DNA from 4 places in the Lysinibacillus fusiformis genome. Region 2 is predicted to be linked to each of the others. Evidence: riboswitches for the same ligand, from Rfam matches in the RefSeq annotation. Region 2 holds a riboswitch; each other region holds the start of a gene.
What was found. A riboswitch is a leader RNA that binds a small molecule or an ion and turns the genes downstream of it on or off. The one in region 2 is predicted to bind cobalamin.

Region 1 (5,409 bases), 1.8 Mb from region 2:
CAAGCTTCTCTCTACATTGCAGATGAACCTACGACTGCTCTTGATACTATCAATCAAAAACAAGTATTAACACTTTTTGATTGTATTCGCTCAGAAACAGATGCTGCCATACTCCTTGTCACGCATGATTTAGGTGTCATTGCTGAACTTGCTGACGATGTGGCTGTGATGTATCAAGGAGAAATCATTGAGCAAACGAATGTTTTTGATTTTTTTGATGCGCCTCAGCATCCCTATACAAAGAAGCTTTTACAAGCAAGAATGCTATTTTAGAGGTGAAAAAATGACGTTGCTAGACGTGAAAAATATAGACATGCATTATGCTCAAAGACCAGCCCTATTTCAACGAAGACAAAAAATTCCTGTATTACAAAAGATGTCATTTTCACTTCAGGAGGGAGAATGTCTAGGAATCGTCGGTCAAAGTGGTTCAGGAAAAAGCACATTAGGACGCATTATTTTAGGGATTGAACGACCAACAAACGGAGAGCTGCTCTTTCAAGGTATCAATTTATACGAAGCACCCAGCAAAGAGAAAAAAATGATACGAAGAAATTTACAGGCTGTTTTTCAAAATAGCTATCATTCATTTAATCCAAAACAGACGATTTTCGAAATACTCGAAGAACCGTTTTTGAATTTCGAGCATTTTAGCAAAGCAGAGCGACAACAGAAGGTAAGGGAATTACTAGACTGTGTAGAGTTAGAGTGGGCAATGGCTCAAAACTATCCCTCACAGCTAAGTGGGGGACAGCAGCAACGAGTCAACATCGCTAGAGCTCTTGCATTAAAGCCGAAACTGATTGTTTTAGATGAGGCCATTAGTAGTCTTGATATGATTTTGCAAAAGACGATTATAGAACTATTACAATCACTGCAAAAAGAGCTACAGCTTGCTTATCTATTCATTTCACATGATTTACAAGCCACACGTTTTATGTCAGATCGCATCCTAGTGATGCAGCATGGTCAGCTCGTGGAGGAGATTGGGAAGGATGGAGCCTATCAGCATCCCGCTTCACAAGAATTATACAATGCTATTTTGCCATCACACCCGCGAGAAAGAAAAAATAAGGATAGACCAAATTAAACAGAAACTCCATTTTGAATTTTTCAAAATGGGGTTTTCTTAATTATTAAAGCATTTTAGAAATAAAATTAATAATATCAATCATAAAATTAACTTTATTTATATTTTGATTCAAATAATTAATTTTTATTATTTACTTCTTTAAATTCTTTGTTATATAATCAACTTAACTTAAAGGAAGGAGTTCACTATGGCTTATCAAGTAATCACAAATTGCCCTGTCTGCAGTAAAACTTTGAAAATTACCAAGTTACAGTGTTCTCATTGTCACACGACGATTGAAAATGAATTTGAATTATCTAAGCTCGCATCTTTATCAAAGGATCAGCTTCATTTTGTGGAAGTATTTTTAACTTGTCGAGGAAACATTAAAGAGGTTGAAAAGGAACTGGGGGTTTCGTATCCAACAGTTCGTGGCAAGCTAAACGACATTATTTCATCCCTTGGCTATGCTCAAAAGAAGAAAAATGAAGTAGACGAGAAAAAAATTGTAAGCATGTTGGAAAATGGCGAAATCACAACGGATGAAGCCATAAAGCTTTTAAAAGGCGAATAGGGAGGAATAGACCATGAAAGAGGAAATTACAAAAGTGTTAACCATGATTCAAGAGGGGAAAATTGATGCGGATAAAGGTTCAGAGCTGATTCAAGTGTTACAACAGAAAGAAGAATCAGGAAACAAATTTGTGGAAAAAACAAAGTATTTAGATAAAACATTAAAGGTCCGTGTTGTATCCACCGAAAATGATAATGTCACGGTGAATTTGCCGATTAAACTTGTCAAAGCCGTACTCATGGCTGGACACAGCATCGCAGCGAGTATTCCACAATCGGAAAAATACGTGAAAGATATCGACATCAATCTTCTTCTTGAAGCGATCGAAAATGAACTAGATGGACAAATTGTAGATATAAAATCGGCAAACGGAGATACCGTTGCAGTCTTCATTGAATAGAGGCGACGAATGATGCATGTAAAAGTGAAAGCAAAAGACGTTCGCTTTACCTTCCCTGTTCCCTATGCTGTGCTAACCATTGTCCTCTCCATTTTAACTTCCAAATGGATTCAGCAACAAGTCAATAAGTGGACAAAGGCATACTTCGATCGAAAGAAAATAGACTTTACCTTTCCGCTCATCGACAAAGAAATGCTCAAGCCGATTATCAAGGAACTACAAAATTATAAAGGGCTCGTGCTAGTCGATGTCAAAGCTCAGGACGGGACTGAGGTTAAGGTTAGACTATAATACCCAACAAAGAATGATTAGAGCATGTTTGAATAAAAAGCATGCTCTTTGTTATTTAAAGAATATCCTTTGCAAAAGAACTATCGAAATCCCACAATGTATCTTCCAGATTGTTTAATAGCAGTTTCGTTCTTTTCTCAAGTTGATCTGGTAGCTCATTTTTACTGAAATAGGTAAGTTTCAAGCTCTCATCATCCTTTATCTCCAATATACCCCTTACATTTTTCGCAATATAAAGATGAATAACTGTATAGACTTCATCCCCATTTGGATATTGGAAATAATAATCTGGCCCTGAAAAAACACCCACCAAGTCAAATTCATTCGCTACAAGTCCTGTTTCTTCATGAAGCTCACGAGCAGCAGCTTCCTCTAACGTTTCGTTTAGTTCCAATGCACCGCCAGGTAATCCCCAATCCAACGTATCTGATCGATGTTGAAAGAGAATTTGCTTGTCATCGTTAACCACAAGAATGGTCGCCCCAATACTGATAATTGGTCTACTACCGATGTGTTTCCTTAACTCTGAAATATATCCCATATTGGTCCCTCCTATAGATCATAAGAAACGATTCGCCTTTCTTCCTTTAAAAACCTCTATTTTCCTTGTAATGCTTAAAATTGGATGTATTGGGATAGATGCACAATCTTTTTTTTGTACAAAATATTGCTAAAAAACGCAGAATAGTTCATCAAAGATGAAAAATAGCTTTTTATAATCAGTCTTTTCTGAATTTTACCTATATTGATTGTTTTGAAAACTCTATGTTAAGGTAAAAAGACAAATTGAATATGCTAAATTTTGGTGGTTCAAATGGGAGTTGATTCTATTTGATTAAAAGGGAAGTTGGTGAGAGTCCAACACTGTCCCGCAACTGTATTTAGGAGCTCGAAAACAAAGCCACTGTTTTGTTTGTCAAAATGGGAAGGTGTTATGAGAGCGTTGATCATAAGTCAGGAGACCTGCCACGAAAAAAAGCATCAATTGACCTACGAGGATAGGGAGGTGTTAGCTACTGCATGATTGTGAATTCATGTAAATTCACTGTTTTTTTGGTCTGTCATGCTTTTGTAGATTAACAACTTCTAGAAAGGGATAGGAGTTGTTTTTTTGTTGTTCTGTCGTGTTTGAATGGTAACGCTTACAAGAATAATTAAACAAAGGGGCTGTCATTAAATGGAGTTAAATTATTCACCAGGTCTTGATGGAATCATTGCCGCTGAAACAAAGTTATCTTTTTTAGACACTGTAGGAAGTCAAATAGTTATTCGAGGCTATGACTTGATTGAATTATCTCAGCGATATTCGTATTTAGATATTGTTTACTTATTGCTGCATGGAGAAATACCAACTACCGAGCAACAGGCTGATCTACAGGACAAATTGAAAGCTCATTATCAGGTTCCACAAGAGCTATTTCAAATTTTTAAGCTATTGCCCACTGAAACACATGCGATGGATGGGCTTAGAACAGGAATTTCCGTTTTAGCAGGCTTTGATCAGCACATCAATGATCGTTCGACTGAAATGAATTTATCGCGAGCATATAGACTTTTAGGTGGTATGCCCAACATCGTAGCAAATAGCTATCGTGTATTAAATGGACAAGAGGTTGTCGAGCCGGATAGTCAACTTTCCTATAGTGCCAATTTTTATTACATGATTACGGGCAGAAAGCCAACTGCGTTAGAAGAAGAAATTTTTGATCAGTCACTCGTTTTATATAGTGAGCATGAGATGCCAAATTCGACATTTGCAGCTCGTGGTGTCATTGCTTCTACACAATCTGATTTGTATGGCGCTTTAACGGGAGCTGTCGCATCATTGAAAGGGAATTTACATGGAGGAGCTAACGAGGCAGTCATGTACATGCTTCTTGAAGCCAAAACAGTAGAAGGCTTTGAAGCATTGTTGAAAAACAAGCTACAAAATAAAGAAAAGATTATGGGCTTTGGCCACCGTGTCTATATGAAAAAGATGGACCCAAGAGCGCAAATTATGAAAGAAGCCTTGCACAAATTATGTTTAGAGCAAGGGGATGATCGCTTATATCACATGTGTGAAGCTGGTGAAAAAGTGATGGTACAGGAGAAAGGGTTGTATCCAAATTTAGATTATTATGCAGCACCCGTGTACTACATGCTTGGTTTGCCGATTGAAATCTATACGCCAATCTTCTTTGGCTCACGAACAATTGGCTTATGTGCCCATGTAATTGAGCAGCATGACAATAATCGATTATTTAGACCTCGTGTCAATTATATTGGCGAGCGTCATAACCTTGAAGAATTGTCGGTATAATCAAGTTTTAACAACTCGCCATAAAGCTAATGGGCATTCTGACCAATGCCCATCAGCATACTAGTATATCAAACTTAAGCCTTGAAAGGAAGATATAGATGATTAAAACAAATGACATAACGAAGACAGATCAATTACTTACAGATATTGCGGATTATGTACTAAATACAAAGATTACAAGTGAAGAGGCGTACGAAACGGCACGCTATGTTCTATTGGATACTTTAGGCTGTGGCATTTTGGCCTTACAATATCCTGAATGCACGAAGCTTCTTGGTCCAGTAGTACCAGGCACAGTCGTTCCTAATGGTACACGTGTTCCTGGAACTTCCTATGTTCTTGATCCAGTAAAAGGCGCTTTTAATATCGGGTGTATGATTCGTTGGTTAGATTACAACGATACTTGGCTTGCGGCTGAATGGGGGCATCCATCTGATAATTTAGGTGGCATATTAGCTGTGGCAGATTATTTAAGTCGCGTGCGTGTGGCAGAGGGTAAGGCGCCTCTTAAAGTGAAAGATGTTTTAGAAATGATGATTCAAGCACATGAAATACAAGGTATTTTAGCACTAGAAAATAGCTTAAATCGTGTTGGGCTAGATCATGTTCTGTTTGTCAAAATTGCAACAACAGCTGTTGTGACAAAGGCATTAGGAGGCACGCATCAGGAAATTGTCAATGCATTGTCCAATGCCTGGATTGATAATTCAAGCCTACGAACATATCGCCATGCACCGAATACAGGTTCTAGAAAATCATGGGCTGCTGGT
Region 2 (5,409 bases):
TTCTATAGCATTCACAAAAATGACGGCATTTGGATTCCCCAAAAACAACGCTGTTACCAAAAGAGAATGTTGGGGTAACAAAAATACCTCATTAATGACATGTTCATTTGGGTTTCCTAGCATCGGAATGTCTTTGCGCAATAAGAGAGGTTTGCCCATATCGACAATCACTTCTATCACACTATTGTTTTGAACCACTACCTGTGCCAGCATAATTCCGGATTTCGTTTCAATCGTAATTAGCTCTTTTCGCATAATATGACGGTCAAAGATATACTTAGCAACACAGCGAAGACCATTACCGCAATTTGTCCCCTCAGAGCCATCTTTATTAAAAATACGCATACAACAGTCAGCAATTTTGGATGGTTGGATAATAATTAATCCATCTGAGCCAATACCTGTATGAACATTGGCCATTTTCTGAGCCAATTCAAAAAAGATATCTTCCTTGTAATCATATTGAAAAAGATCAAGATAGATATAGCTGTTGCCAATACCATGCATTTTCGTAAAGGCTATTTGCATACAGTCACTCCCTATAAAGGATGTTATGTGTATTTAAATAGAAGATCTTGCTTTCCTAAACTTGGCTGACCTTCTTCGCAAATTGGTCAGGGACATATGTGAGATAAGGCTTACCTGTCAGTGAATGTGTTTGAATATCGGCAAAAACACCAAATACATCTTGCAACAACGCTGGCGTCAGCACTTCCTCTGGTGTACCATGACAAACGATCCGCCCTTGCTGTAAAACGTAAATTTGATCGCAGTACATAGCAGCGATATTCAAGTCATGCAAAGCTGCCACTACGGTTAAGTGTAAGGTCTGAATTAAATCCATGAGTTGAAGTTGATGTTGAATATCTAAATGATTCGTCGGCTCATCTAATATTAGTACCTGTGCTTGTTGAGCGAGTGCTCGTGCAACCATTACGCGCTTTTTCTCGCCTCCTGAAAGAGAGCTAAAGCTTCGTTTCTCTAAATGAGATATACCCGTTTGTCTAAGAGCATCTTTAACAATTTGGAAATCTTGCTCTTGATCAAGCTCTAATAGCTTTTTATGTGGCGTTCTCCCCATACTGACTAAATCATGCACAGTGAAATCAAATAAAACGGGTGTTTCTTGGCTAACAACGGCCAAATTTTTCGCAATTGCTTTACTTGTTTGCTTTAAAATATCCTGCTCATTTAATAATACCGTACCGCTTTCAGGTTTTAGGAGACGATACATATTTTTTAACAATGTTGATTTTCCGCTTCCATTAGGGCCAATTAATCCAACAAATTGCTTTTCTTTTATTTGAATACTTACATCATGTAGTATACGCTGATCGTAAATGGAGAATGATACTTGTTTCGCTTCTAATGTCATGGAAATTAATCTCCTTCACCGAAAGAATAGTTGTTACGACGGAGTAGCCAAATGAAAAATGGTCCTCCACAAAAAGCTGTAATAATACCAATTGGCATTTCCTGAGGAGCGATGATGATTCGAGCAAAGGCATCTGCCCATACTAAGAATATTCCACCTATTAAAGCACTAATAGGTATTACATATTTATAGTTTGAGCCCACAATTAATCGCACAATATGGGGAATAATTAATCCCACAAATCCAATAGAACCACTAACTGCGACAAGCACACCTGTTAACAGAGAAACGAGTAATATTAGCTGGATACGAAATTGTTGAAGATTCACGCCTAATGTCACTGCCGCCTCTTCCCCCAGTAATAATAAATTTAAATTGCGATAGTGTAGCCACAGTAGCCCAAATACAACGAAGAATACGAAAGCTGGAATCACAATATTATTCCATTTAGCTCCAGCTAAACTACCTAGCATCCAAAACATAACAGCCTTTAAAGCCCCTTCTTGCTTTGACATCATTAAAATAAAGTTAGAGATAGCCGTTAAGATAAAGGACACAGCCATACCTGCCAATAGCAAGCGGAAAATAGAGACACGTCCACCAACACGTGATAAGAAAAAAACAAGTGCAATGGCAAGTAATGATCCAAGAAATGCGGATACTGACAGAGCGTAAATCCCTAAAAATGAAAAGGCTCCTAAAATAATTACAGAAGTAGCTCCGACAGCTGCCCCTGAAGAAATCCCTAGAATATACGGATCAGCAATAGAATTTCGTACAAGCGCCTGAATCGCTGCCCCCGCAATGGCTAACCCCGCTCCAACAATAGCAGCTAGCAAAACACGAGGTGCTCTTATTTGCCAAATGATGATTTCCTGTGAGCGACTCCAATCTTGTTCGATAGCATTTTGTATAAAAGGAATTTTAGAAAGAATAACTTTCCATACATATAATGGTGTAACTGAAACAGAGCCAACCATTACAGCAAATGTCATTGAAACAATTAATACCATGAAAAGTACGAAGGAAAATAACATAAATTTTTTATTCATCTGTTTTAAACTCCTACTGAATATTGATGAATGAAGCAATAAAAAAAGGTATTCCATGCGAAAATACACATAGAAATACCCTAGATTAAACAAAGTCAGAAAATATCCAGCTATTGTCCGTAATTGCTTGCATCCTCGTGGGCATTACAGGTATTACTAACTGGCAGGTCTCCTGGCTTCGATTCAACATCCTATAATTGCCTTCCCATTCTTACACAGTGGCAAATAATATTATAGGATTCCTCGTTACAGTTGCGGGACAGCATCGGACTTCCACCGACTTCCCTTTTAAGTGACATTCAAAAATATCACACCAATAGTATTTGAAGTTATAAAATTGTGACGATTCTATCATACATTTTTATAGATAGTTAGTCTACATGGAAATGCATCTAACATTTGAGTTAACTAATTTTAATAATTAGGTTGACACAAATGCTTTCGTTTTTTACACTAGCTGTAATAACTTTTAAAACGAGGTGAAATCATGGCAACTGTTACACAACATAGTCATCATAAATTAAGAACTGTCGACATTACCTATATTGGATTATTTTCAACGCTAATGATGGTGGGTGCTAATATCACTTCCTTTGCACCCTTTATGGTAGTTGGTGGTGTACCCATTACGCTTCAAACCTTTTTTGCGATTTTAGCAGGGCTTATTCTTGGTAGTAGAAAAGGTGCGCTCGCCTGTACAATTTATATGTGTGTGGGATTGGCAGGAGCACCTGTCTTTGCTCGCTTTGGTGGTGGAATTGGTCAAATTTTAAGTCCTACCTTTGGGTTTATTATTACATTTATTTTAGCGGCATTTGTTGCAGGATGGATCGTGGAACGAAGCGGGACAAAGAAAAGCTTTATCGTAGCTGCTTTGGTAGCAACGGCTATAAATTATTTGATAGGAACAAATTGGATGTTTTTTGCATACAAGCTTTGGGCAAGTGCGCCAGAGAATTTTTCTTATAAGCTAGCTTGGCTTTGGATGATACCTCCACTACCAAAAGATATTATTTTAGCCATTTTTGCTGGTATCTTCGCGTATAGATTACAAAAAACATTGAGAATCATGCCCATTCAATAACATATCGCTTCACTTCTTTCGTGTCAGACTAGAGGAAAATTTATTCATAGGTCATGTCCATCATTTCTGCACATTTATTTGCTACAGTAAGGGCAAATAGTGAGGAGGATATCACATGACATTCAATAGAAGATGGTCAATCGGACTATTATCAGTAGTCGCTCTAATTAGTTTATCGGCTTGTACAGAGGATCAAACAAAGCCTGCATCCACTTCTGTGGATACTTCTGAAGAAATCGATCATTCTACGATGAACCATTCAAGTTCTGGCGAAATACCGGCAACCTTAAAAAAAGCTGAAAACCCGAAATTTCCTGTGGGGAGTACAGCTATTATTACAGATGGACATATGGACGGTATGAAAGGAGCCGTAGCAACAATAGTAGGTGCCTATAATACGACTGCCTATGTTATTTCCTATGAGCCCACATCTGGTGGAAAGCGTATAGAAAAGCATAAGTGGGTGATTCATGAAGAATTGATTGACCCACAAGAAGCACCACTGGCTCCTGGAACAGAAGTAAAAACGGATGCAGCACATATGGAAGGTATGGAAAATGCGACTGTCCGTATTGATGAGGCTGTGCAAACAACTGTATATATGGTTGATTATACTTCCACTACAAGTGGTGAAGCTGTAAAAAATCATAAATGGGTAACAGAAGAAGAGCTTAGCCCAAAATAATAGAAATAACCTCTACCTTCAACTCTGGTAGAGGTTATTTTTAGCTCGCTCCATTGGCTTTCTATTTGCAGACTTATGCCATTTATAGCCGATGCCCCAAACAGTTTGCAAGTAATCATCTGCAGGGAAACCACTTTTTCTTAATTTTTCTCTTAAATTACGCACATGTGAATCAATGGTACGATCTTCAATCGTCACATTATATCCCCAAACTGTATGGATAAGGTGTTCTCTAGAAAATGCTCTATTTTGATGATCTAAAAATAGGGCAAGCATGGCAAATTCCTTTGGTGTTAATGGAATTGCCTTATGTTGAAAATATACTTCAAAGGACTCTCTATCTAAACAAAGCCCTTCAAAGTTAATTACTTTTTCTTCTGATTTCGATCTTCTTAATACAGCATGTATTCGTGCTAACAACTCTTCCTCATCAAAAGGCTTTAATATGTAGTCATCAGCACCAAGGTTTAAGCCTTTTACAATATCAGCGTGTTCTCCTTTTGCAGTAAGCATAATGATCGGGACATCCCAAAATTTCCTAATTTCCTGACAAACCTGCCATCCATCCATCTCTGGCATCATAATATCCAAAAGAACTAAATCCACATGCTCTTCTTCTAAAAAATCCAATGCCTCTTGAATGGAAGACATGGCTCTACAAAGAAATAGTGGTTCTAAATAAAGGGTTAATAAATCTAACATTCTTGGCTCATCATCAATGCATAAAATTGTTTTCATTCATTTCTACCCCTTTAAATGATAATTCAAAAGTAGTCCCTTTATTTATTTCACTACTAACCTTTATTTCTCCACCATGCGCTTGTACAAGTTCCTTGACAATAGCAAGCCCTAGTCCAGAACCACCTAAAGCACGACTACGGGATTTTTCCACACGATAAAACCGATCAAAAATATATGGTAAATCCTTCTTTGGTATTCCTTTACCTGTATCTTCAACAATGATGCTTAAAACTTCATTGTGTTTTTTTACAGTGACGGTAGTCGTATCTCCGGGCGCACAATAGATTAATGCGTTATTTAATAGATTAATCAGGATTTGCTCCAGTCTTGCTTCATCGGCACATAGTGTTAAGCCATTATCACAACGTACAAAAAAATAGATACCTTTATCTTGAAAAGCAGGGCTTAATTTTTCTTCAATGCTTGTAAAAAACGAATCTAAATGTAAGCAATGTTTTTCAATTACAAATGA
Region 3 (5,409 bases), 1.3 Mb from region 2:
GCTCATGATGGTGGTCATGATCATGATGGTGATGATGATGTGCATGTCCATGTACTGCCGCATAGGCACGATAGTCTTCTAGATCTTGCATACCTGTTGATGTACCATTGACCGCCTGTTCAATACGCTCTAATAGAACATTTTGTAAACGTTCATGGTAGCCAAAATAGTTAGCAATTTGAATATCACACTCTGGATAAAGTTCATTAAACTTCTCACACATGCCATTCATACGTTCCATCAAAATGCCTGTGAATAAAAAGTAAGGTAACATGATGATTTTTTTTGCACCTAGTTTGACACAACGTTCAATTCCTTCTTCAACTCGTGGATCTGTGACACCCATAAAAGCACTTTCCACGTATTTAACAGGTAGTTTTTCCCATAAAAGTCGTGTAATTTTATAAAAATCGCCATTAGCAGATGGATCACTGCCTCCTCGTGCAATCAATAAAATAGCCGTGTCTTGCTGCTCTTGTTCTGAATTAAAGCCAATTTCAGCTAAGCGATCTTGTAAAATGGCAAAGATTTCATCATGGATGCCAATTGTTTGACCATATGTGAATGTAATCGTTGGATAATGCTCACGCGCATGCTCGATTTCTGCTGGAATATGCAGTTTTGAATGGCCTGCATGAAGTAAAATGATTGGAATCACATGAACCTCTGTAGCTCCCTTTTTCACACAGTTTGTAATACCTTCTTCGATGTTAGGTGAAGCAAATTCAAGGAAACAAGTTTCCACTAAAAATTGTTCGTCAATACGCGGTGTCATTTGTTCGATAAATGTACGAACCTCATCATTTCCTGCTGCTAAACGGCTCCCATGGCCGACAAATAAAATAGCTTTCATCTCTTTACCCCTTACTAGTCGCCGCACGGAGCTGGCTCTACTTTTATTTTGGAAGACATATCTTGATACGTAAAATGCAGTATCTTTTTCACACGTTTAAAATATTTAAACAAGCGTTCATTTGGATGAGCATTTGCTTGGTATTCTTCAATAATATCTGTAATGAGTGGAATCAGCTGATCAGGCTCCAACCCTTCTACAACAGGCTGTGCTGCGTGAGCCGTACGACCAACTGGCTTCGCTCCAATAAAGACATCAAATTTACTTTTACGGTAGACGATGCCAATATCATCAAATACAGCTCGATAACAGGCCATACCACAGCCATTAAAGCCAATATTTAATGTTTTCGGTAAAGACATGCCACCAAGTTTTTCTTGTATTTCTTCGGCGTATGGTATCGAATCAGCCTTTTCACCATAGCAAAAATCACAAGCTTTTAGAGATAGCACATCACCAATCGGTGCTAATAAAAAGCCTACTTCCTGCAATTTCTCTGTGATCTGTTCAGGGGCAGTCGTTGGTATTTTCAAATGGATTTGATGATCTGGTGTATATTCCATCGTCCCCTCTTCCCCAACGACCTCTGCTAACGTCAGCATTTGCTGAGGAGTAAAAAACTTATTGGCCACACCTGGGCTCACTGCTAATTCAAAAATAGATTCTATTTTTTGCTGTACAAGCTTCGGTGTTACGTTGACTGCGTTTGTCCCTTTCACCATTGCGAGTGCCGCTGTAGCCATTTCAAGTGCTGTTTTTTTCGGCTTTGGCGTAGCGGCTATACTGGGTTTATTAAAACGCCCTGCATTAGGATCAGCTGTAAAGTCATTTCTTGCTGTTCCTGTCTCTTGATTCATTGCCCAAGGTTCATTTTCTTCACGCAAACGTTGATGTGGACGTAATGGTTGTTTTTCTTCCCCAAGGGTATATTTACGTTGGTAACCGCGTGGCGTAATCATCTTATTGTCATAGAAAAATGTTGATGAATTCCCGATAATGACAGTTGTCAGCATACCAATATCATGTTCTAGCATTTCTGCTAGCGTTGTCATGGTCACTTCTTGACGTTCTCGATACGCACTTTTCACAAGCCCTACTGGTGTGTCTGGCGAACGATATTCTAAGAGAATTCGCTGAGCTTCGACAATTTGTCTTGTACGGCGACCACTTTTAGGATTGTATAATGCGATGACAAAATCTGCCATCGCAGCTGCCTCGACACGCTTTGCAATCAAATTCCAAGGTGTTAGATGGTCACTTAAACTGATTGTACAAGCATCATGCATAATGGGTGCACCAAGTATGCTCGCACATGAATTAATCGCAGAAATACCAGGAACAATTTCTACTTCAATTCCTGTTGCTTCTGTCCAGCCTAGCTCGATTAACACCTCATACACTAATCCCGCCATGCCATAAACGCCTGCATCACCACTCGAAATCACCGAGACAATGCTCCCTGCCTCTGCTTGGCGAACGGCTTCCTGCGCACGGGACACCTCTTCTGTCATGCCTGTGCTAACAATCGATTTCGCACTAACTAAATCTTGAATCAGCTCTACATAGGTTTTGTAGCCTATAATCATATCACTTTGTTGTAAAGCTTCTACTGCACGTGTCGTAATATGCTTAAAATCTCCAGGTCCAAAGCCTACTACGAAAATTTTTCCTTTTTGCGCCATGTTGTTACCCCTCTTTCACCTTTTCGATCCCTTTAATGGCTGTTGTTTGAGCAGTACGCTGTAATGTACCTTCACGAAGTGTAAAGACATGTTCGTTGTATAAGGATTCATGATGTAAATCTTGTACTAGTGTCCTAGCATGCTCTGTTGATGGCACACGATACCAATTCCCTTGAGGGTAGGCGATTACCACACAGGCATCCTTGCATCGTCCATTACAGCGCGTTCTTGTCGTATGTATTTCTTGATCGAGTGCTTGTCGCTGTATTTCATCTCGAATGGCTAAGGTAATTTCCTCACCATCCTTATTCATGCAACTACTGCCATTGCAAATAAAGAGATGTGTTTTCATCCCCTCTAAATTCCATGTTGTCATCTTCTGTCTCCCCTCATTTGCTTTCTGGAAAAAGAAAAACCTTTACTCTAAACGAAGAGTAAAGGTTTTGTAGAAGCCAAATAAAAACGAATAGCATGAAATAAAGGTACTCGCTTCCGCTTCAACTTCTCCCTCCGAAAAGTTTGCATGCACAATCAAATAAGCAGGTTTCCTGACTTAAGCTTCATTTTACAGTCGCACCTTCCCAAGCTTGCACCAGTGGCTTTGCGATTTCATCAGCTATTACAGTAGCGGGGGCTGTATTGGATTTTCACCAATTTCCCTATTATCTCGAGCTATTCGAGCACTTATTGACGTTTTATATGAAATTTTTATTAGTATTTTAAATAGAAAACTGTCTTAATCATATCTTATTATTTTAAAATTTCAATATTTCTTTAAAAATTTATGACAAATTTATCAATTTTGAAGTGAACTGGGGTATAAAATTTATACAATATCCATCATTAGCACAATGAATATTATCAGAATATTCGCTGTTGACCTTTAATTAAAAAAATTTTATAAAAAGGTATAGCATATTTATGGAAAATCATGTTACACTTTGTCGTGAAATCTCACAATTGAATGTTTTTCGGTGTAAAATGCTTGGCATTTTGCTTAAAAGGGAAGCCGGTTTGAGTCCGGCGCGGTCCCGCCACTGTAATAGGGAGCTTTATAGAATATGTCACTGTCCAACGGATGGGAAGACCTATAAAGTATTGAACTAGAGCCAGGAGACCTGCCGAAAAATAGGTGATCGTTTCAGCCTACGAGGATAGGTGTGCGGCTTAGCAGATGAGAATGTTATTTGCTTTTTTAGCTATGCACTTTTCCACCAACGGAGAAGTGCTTTTTTATTTACGCACGCTACATTCTAAAAATCTATTAATTAGTTAGGAGGAAAGCTTTTTGAAATTTTCATGGTGGAAACTTAGTTATTTTTTATTGGCCTTTTTAATTGTGCCAAAACGTGCCTTTGCGATGCATATCATGGAAGGTTTTTTGCCAATCGAATGGGCGATTTTTTGGTGGGTCATCTCTATTCCTTTTATAGTTCTAGGATTGCGCTCTATTCGCAAAACAATTGATGAAAATCCTGAAACAAAGATGCTTTTAGGGCTTTCAGGAGCCTTTGCTTTTGTGCTATCTGCCTTAAAAATCCCTTCTGTTACAGGTAGCTGCTCTCACCCAACTGGTGTTGGACTTGGGACAGTTCTCTTTGGCCCTCTAGCCATGAGTGTAATTGGAACAATCGTTTTATTATTCCAATCTTTATTATTAGCACATGGAGGAATCACGACTTTAGGGGCGAACGCCTTTTCGATGGCTATTGTAGGTCCTTTTATTGCTTACTTTGTCTTTAAAGGAGCACAAAAAGTAGGTTTGTCATTTTCACTAGCCGTATTTTTCGCAGCTATGCTTGGTGATTTAGGTACATATGTTGTGACTTCTGTACAACTAGCACTAGCCTTCCCTTCAGAAGTTGGAGGCTTTATGGCATCCTTTACAAAGTTTGCAGGTATTTTTGCCTTAACTCAAATTCCTTTAGCGGTGAGTGAAGGGATTTTAACGGTCATTGTGATGAATTTCTTGAAAAAATACAATATTAGCGAATTAAAAACTTTACGTGTTTTCTCAACAAAGGAGGCACATTAACAGATGAAAAAAAATTTATTGCTATTAGCAATTGTTGTGTTGTTAGCCATCATTCCATTGTTCATACAAAAAGGTGCTGAATTTGGTGGTGCTGATGGAGAGGCAGAAGCAGCCATTGGTGAAATCAATGCGGAATATGAACCATGGTTCGAAAGCCTATGGGAGCCACCAAGCGGTGAAATCGAAAGCTTATTATTCGTGCTACAGGCAGCTATTGGAGCTGGCTTTATTGGCTACTTCATCGGCTATATGCGTGGCAAACATAAAGAAGGTTAACCATTATGTTACTCATTGATAAGTATGCCTATCTTAATAAGCTAGCGTCTGTTCATCCGCTAGAAAAAATGATATTTTCACTTGGAATACTTCTCATAACGCTCATCATGAGAGATGAACGACTTTCACTCATTACATTTTTTGTAATGAGTGCTTTTATCATTTTAGGTGCAAAAATTCCGCTTACATACTATGCCAAGTTATTATTGCTACCTGGATTTTTCTTATTCACAAGTCTCGTATCTATTTTACTTTCCATTACACCGTCAACCAATGCACTACCTGCCCATATTTGGTCTTATACATGGACGAATTGGACTGTTTTCATTGGGAACGCAAGTGTGCTATTAGCGCAGCAGCTGTTCTTTGTCGTTCTGGGCAGTATTAGTTGTTTATACTTTTTAATTCTAACCACTTCTGTACAAGGAATATGTTATGTGCTACGACAATGGCGACTCCCCTCTTTATTGGTTGAACTCGTTGAACTAACCTATCGTTTTATTTTTATGTTTTTAGAAAGTATGCAAAATATCCATCTAGCCCAGCAAGCGCGTCTCGGCTAC
Region 4 (5,409 bases), 1.2 Mb from region 2:
GGCTTTGAAGGGATATTCGAGGTTGCTGTGATTGGTGTACCCCATCCACAATGGGGGGAAACTGTAAAGGCAGTATATTCCGCTAAACAAGACATTGATGAGGAAGCGCTGAAAGCTTATTTAGAGGAACATCTGGCAAAGTTTAAAATACCACGTATTTTCGAAAAAGTGGAAGCGCTACCACGCAATGCATCAGGTAAAATATTAAAACAATCTTTGAAGGGGCAAGAGGTGAGATAGCATGAAAGTATTACAACAAGAAGAAATGCGTACTACGAACTTTTTTACAGAGGATGAAACGCTTCAAAAAATATTAGAAATGATGTTAGATAAAGAGTTTTTGTCCTATGCCCATCGAGAGTTAACAGATTTTGGAGAGCTATGTGCAGGTGATATTGATGTGAGGGCAAAGCATACAGATCGGCAGGGGGAGCCTCGCCTTCAAAGGTATGATGCCTATGGTGAAGAGATATCAGAGGTTTGGGTCAATGATGGCTATAAGAAAACGATTGAAGAGACATATAATACGGGTATTGTCGGCTATGTGCACAAGGATATTCCACAGCTAGGTCACAAGGGGAATTATGTTTATAGCTTTGCGCAAGGTTACTTATTGTCTCATGCAGAGCCTGGTTTTTATTGTCCCGTGACATTGACGATGGCTACTGCCTACCTATTAGATCATTATGCGGATGAAGAGGTGAAGCAGCGTTTCTTACCTCATGTTTGTGCAACAGGTGACACAGAGTTATATGAAGGTGCGACATTTTTAACAGAACGTCAAGGAGGCTCAGACGTTGGCGCGAATGTTGTGGAGGCGAGAAAGGATGGCGCTGCGTATCGCCTATATGGTGAAAAATACTTCGCATCCAATGCGGGCATGTGTGGAGTAGCGATGGTGTTGGCACGACTAGAAGATGCGCCAGCAGGTTCCAAAGGCTTAACATTGTTTGCAGTTCCTTGGCACAAAGAAGATGGAACAGCCAATCATCTTCGTATTCGCCGACTAAAAGATAAGTTAGGCGTTCGGGCAGTTCCTTCAGGTGAGGTAGAATTTGATGGTGCACTTGCCTATGTTGTAGGGGAGCAAAATAAAGGGATTTATTACATGCTAGAAGCACTAAATCTCTCAAGAATTTGTAATGCAGTAGCTTCAATTGGCATTATGCGTCGTGGCTTTTTAGAGGCAAAACATTACGTAACCAATCGTTATGCATTTGGCAAGCCTTTAACACAATACCCTATGGTTCAGGATACTTTAGGTAAATTTGCGGCTAAGTTGCATGTGGAAGTAGCGACAGTTTTTGATCTTATTCAATTATACGATAAAGTGACGAGTGGACAGGGAACACAGCAAGACCTTATTATGAATCGTTTATATATTGCCATTATGAAAAAGGAAACAGCAGAGCAAGCCGTTCATTATGCTAGTGAGGCAATTGAATTACACGGAGGTAATGGCTATATCGAAGACTTTGTAACGCCCCGCTTATTAAGAGACGCACAAGTGTTGACGGTGTGGGAGGGGACGGCTAATATTTTGGCCTTAGAACTCATTCGGTTAGTAGATAAGTTTCATGCACATGAACTGTTTGTACAGGAGATGGAGGAACGCTTAGAAAAATTAGCTAACAGCTCGTTAGTACAAATCGTTAAAGAACAATTGGCGAATATGGCTGTGAAACTACAAATCTTTAGCGCTTTAGACGCGGCAACGAAATCTTTTGAAGCAAAAGATATGGCGAAAAAAATGGCTCATCTTTATGAAAGTGTCGTAGCAGTAGAATGGGCGCATAAATTTGGTGGGAAATATGAAAAACTAGCGGACGTTTATTTAGAGCAGACGTGGTCATTAAGAGAAATGGGTGCTCAAATGAAAACAGTTCAATATTTTTCTGAAATTGTATAATAGCTTGGGAGTCGTCTTGAATGGAGGCGACTTCTTTCATTTTCATGTATAATGAAATCAACTGAATATTGTAAAGGTTCTTTACTTAAGTAAAGTGAAAAGGGAAATCGGTGTAATTCCGATGCGGTCCCGCCACTGTAAGTGTGAGTTTTTTCAAATGATGCCACTGAAGATTTCGGGAAGGCTTGAAAAATCGCAAGGAGCACAAGCCAGGAGACCTGCCTTTATAACAGACATGACAACCTACGAGGATAGGGTGGTGGATTTTGTATCAGTTTTTTTGGTGCGATTTTGCCCCCCTCATCATTCAAAGATGAGGGGTTTATTTTGATGCAGAATAAAGTGAAATGTCGCACGGATCAACGAAGGAGGATTCACATGAAGAAATTTTGGAAAATAGGATTATCAGCATTTTTAGCAGTAGGCTTGCTAGCTGCTTGTGGACAAGAAGCAAAAGATAACAAGCCAGCTACTGAGCAGCAAACACAGCAAGAAACAGCACAGGATGAAGCAACATTCCCAATGACTATAACAGATGCCCTTGGCAAGGACATTACTCTTGAAGCACCTCCTGAGAAAATTGTTTCACTTATTCCAAGTAACACTGAAATCCTTTTTGGACTTGGTTTAAATGATGAAATAGTTGGTGTTACTGACAACGACGATTATCCACCAGAGGCAACTGAGAAAGATAAGGTTGGCGGAATGGAATACGATATTGAAAAAATTATTGCCTTAAAACCAGATATCGTTTTTTCACACGAATCTAGCATGTCTCTATCAGAAGAGGCTATTGCACAGCTTGAATCAGCAGGTTTGAAAGTGTTTGTAGTAAGAAATGCACAAGACTTTAATGAAACATATACGACAATTGAGCAACTTGGTCGTGCTACAGGGAAATTACCAGAGGCTGAAAAAATTGTTGCTAATATGAAGGCCAAAGTAGAAGAAGTTTTGACTAAAGTCAAGGATGTTGAACCAAAAAAAGTGTTAGTCGAAGCATCGGATGAGCCAGATATTTATACAGCTGGCAATGGCACATTTATGAACGCAATGCTTGAAATGATCAATGCAGAGAATGTAGCTGTAGATGGTGATAATTGGTATAAAATTGATGCAGAACAAATTATCGCGAAAAATCCAGATGTCATTGTGGTGACATATCATTATGTACCAGATATTTTAACGAAAATACCAAAACGTGCGGGCTTTGATACTATTAATGCCGTAAAAAATAATGCGATTGTACAGGTAGATGAAAGTACAACGAGTCGTCAGGGACCACGTTTAGCAGAAGGTCTAGAAGAATTAGCAAAAGCGATCTATCCTGAGGTATTTAAGTGAAAAAAATAGCACTAGCCTATGCACTAACATGCACGCTTCTTCTTATTAGCATCTGGTGTGGCGTAGCGATAGGCTCAGTTCATATTCCATTAGAAGTATTGTGGAATAAGGCGGCTGATGAAACAGCCGCCAATATCTTTTGGAAAATTCGCTTGCCTCGCGTGTTGTTAGCGGGACTAGTGGGGGCATCTCTAGCTATTGCTGGAGCAGCATTCCAAGGTTTATTAAAAAACCCATTAGCAGACCCATACACACTAGGGGTTTCATCAGGGGCTTCTGTTGGTGCTGTTATAACAATCTTTTTTAGTATTTCTATCCCTGTCGTCGGTTTGTATGCTCTACCAACCTTTAGTATGATTGGTGCAATCATCACGATGGTAGTTGTCATGAGCTTTGCTAGACTCGTAGACCGTTCATTGAAAATGGAAACATTGATATTAACAGGTGTTATTTTTAGTTCATTTTTAGGTTCTCTTATTTCATTAATGATTGCTTTATCTGGTGAAGAATTACGTCAGGTAATAGGCTGGTTACTTGGTTCTGTATCGATGCGTGGTTGGCCATATGTCCAAATGATCATTCCATTTGTTATTGTAGGTTCAATTATGCTATGGACGCAAAGACGAGAGCTAAATGTTTTGTTGTATGGTGAAGAGCGAGCAAAACATTTAGGTGTTAATGTGAAGCGTAGTAAATATTTGATATTAGCAGGTGGCTCCATGCTAACCGGAGCAGCTGTAGCGGTTTCTGGCACAATTGGCTTTGTAGGATTAGTGGTGCCGCATATGACAAGGATGATTTGGGGTTCTGATCATCGCCACTTATTACCATTATCTTTTTTCAATGGTGCAACATTACTCATTATTTGCGACTTAGTAGCACGAACAATCATTGTGCCAAGAGAGCTACCAATTGGTGTTATTACGGCATTTATTGGAGCACCTGTTTTCTCCTATATTTTTTATAAGCAGCGAAGAAGCAAGGGGGTACGGGCATGATTGTTGTTGAACATCTATCAGGTGGCTATGAAGATGTACCAATCGTCAAGGATATTAGTTTTACTGTTGAAAAAGGGAAAATTCTTGGCATTCTAGGGCCGAATGGTAGCGGGAAATCCACATTATTAAAAGTAATGAGTGGTATTTTACCAGCTACTGCTGGAACTATTTCGATTGATGGACAAAATATTCTTTCTTATAATGCTCGTGCTTTGGCGCAAAAGATGGCTGTATTACCACAGCTTCATGCAAATGCTTTCTCGAATAGTGTGAGAGAGGCAGTTTCACTAGGGCGCTACCCGCATCAAACAGGCTTTTTCTCAAGTTGGTCTGCACAAGATGAGCAGGCTGTTCAACATGCCATGCTTCAAACAGGTGTAAAGCGATATGAGCATACGCCTATGGAATTTTTATCTGGCGGTGAACAACAAAGAGTGTTTGTAGCACAGGCCTTAGCTCAAACAGCAGAAATTCTATTACTGGATGAGCCAACTAATCATTTAGACATTGCACACCAACGTCAAATTTTAGACATGGTTCGGAAGGAAGCGATGGAATGTGGTTTAACGGTTGTTATGGTACTACACGATATGAATCTAGCCTCGCTTTATTGCGATGAATTGTTACTCATGGAGAGTGGGCAAGTGAGAGCACTTGGGGCACCACATGAAGTATTAATTGCCTCCCAAATTGAAGAAGTTTATCAAGCACGGGTGACTACATATGCACACCCTGAAATACCAAAACCGCAAATTACAATGATGCCTGCAGCAACTGACTACCAACAGCGAGCTGTCATTAAAAAAGAGCATTTTATGATAACGGAACACTATATTCAACTTACATCAGAGCTTCCTTTGAAGACCGTATCCTCTGCCGTTCATAACCCGGGTATTGGTTGGCATAATTGCTTATTAAATCGTTCAGTTCCTGGTGATTATGTCATCAGTGATGTAAAAAGAGAAGTTAGTGAATTTTTGCAAAGGGAGAATTTTTCTCCTACAAATACTGTTGTGATGTTAACAGCAGTGCCAACAGCTCTAGTGGCAATTAATGAATTTTCAGCACCTTTTGGCAGTATAATCGTAGCTGTAACAGCTGGCGTAGGCAATGCAGTTGATGTCTCTCGTGTTCACGAAAGACAAGATGAGCCATATA

Region 1: it holds a riboswitch for cobalamin, as region 2 does, so the genes downstream of both, mmgD (citrate synthase) here and JTI58_RS05765 (FecCD family ABC transporter permease) in region 2, are expected to answer to the same signal.
Region 3: it holds a riboswitch for cobalamin, as region 2 does, so the genes downstream of both, JTI58_RS23930 ((2Fe-2S) ferredoxin domain-containing protein) here and JTI58_RS05765 (FecCD family ABC transporter permease) in region 2, are expected to answer to the same signal.
Region 4: it holds a riboswitch for cobalamin, as region 2 does, so the genes downstream of both, JTI58_RS11710 (ABC transporter substrate-binding protein) here and JTI58_RS05765 (FecCD family ABC transporter permease) in region 2, are expected to answer to the same signal.

Annotation. Positions count from the first base shown of each region.
Region 1 is NZ_CP070490.1:4,318,693-4,324,101, forward strand. It holds gene JTI58_RS21200 (ABC transporter ATP-binding protein) at 1-273, shown strand, start outside; gene JTI58_RS21205 (ABC transporter ATP-binding protein) at 284-1,090, shown strand; gene JTI58_RS21210 (DUF2089 domain-containing protein) at 1,281-1,646, shown strand; gene JTI58_RS21215 (SHOCT-like domain-containing protein) at 1,660-2,046, shown strand; gene JTI58_RS21220 (hypothetical protein) at 2,056-2,337, shown strand; gene JTI58_RS21225 (NUDIX hydrolase) at 2,393-2,878, opposite strand; cobalamin riboswitch at 3,127-3,322, shown strand; gene mmgD (citrate synthase) at 3,515-4,639, shown strand; gene prpD (2-methylcitrate dehydratase) at 4,738-5,409, shown strand, end outside.
Region 2 is NZ_CP070490.1:1,150,237-1,155,645, forward strand. It holds gene dapF (diaminopimelate epimerase) at 1-528, opposite strand, end outside; gene JTI58_RS05760 (heme ABC transporter ATP-binding protein) at 584-1,375, opposite strand; gene JTI58_RS05765 (FecCD family ABC transporter permease) at 1,381-2,427, opposite strand; cobalamin riboswitch at 2,573-2,760, opposite strand; gene JTI58_RS05770 (biotin transporter BioY) at 2,915-3,511, shown strand; gene JTI58_RS05775 (YdhK family protein) at 3,627-4,196, shown strand; gene JTI58_RS05780 (response regulator transcription factor) at 4,215-4,934, opposite strand; gene JTI58_RS05785 (HAMP domain-containing sensor histidine kinase) at 4,912-5,409, opposite strand, start outside.
Region 3 is NZ_CP070490.1:4,828,601-4,834,009, forward strand. It holds gene JTI58_RS23920 (sirohydrochlorin chelatase) at 1-853, opposite strand, end outside; gene cobJ (precorrin-3B C(17)-methyltransferase) at 868-2,535, opposite strand; gene JTI58_RS23930 ((2Fe-2S) ferredoxin domain-containing protein) at 2,540-2,911, opposite strand; cobalamin riboswitch at 3,057-3,238, opposite strand; cobalamin riboswitch at 3,491-3,675, shown strand; gene JTI58_RS23935 (energy-coupling factor ABC transporter permease) at 3,824-4,570, shown strand; gene JTI58_RS23940 (energy-coupling factor ABC transporter substrate-binding protein) at 4,574-4,846, shown strand; gene cbiQ (cobalt ECF transporter T component CbiQ) at 4,852-5,409, shown strand, end outside.
Region 4 is NZ_CP070490.1:2,380,454-2,385,862, forward strand. It holds gene JTI58_RS11700 (class I adenylate-forming enzyme family protein) at 1-240, shown strand, start outside; gene JTI58_RS11705 (acyl-CoA dehydrogenase family protein) at 242-1,909, shown strand; cobalamin riboswitch at 1,967-2,149, shown strand; gene JTI58_RS11710 (ABC transporter substrate-binding protein) at 2,288-3,253, shown strand; gene JTI58_RS11715 (FecCD family ABC transporter permease) at 3,250-4,251, shown strand; gene JTI58_RS11720 (adenosylcobinamide amidohydrolase) at 4,248-5,409, shown strand, end outside.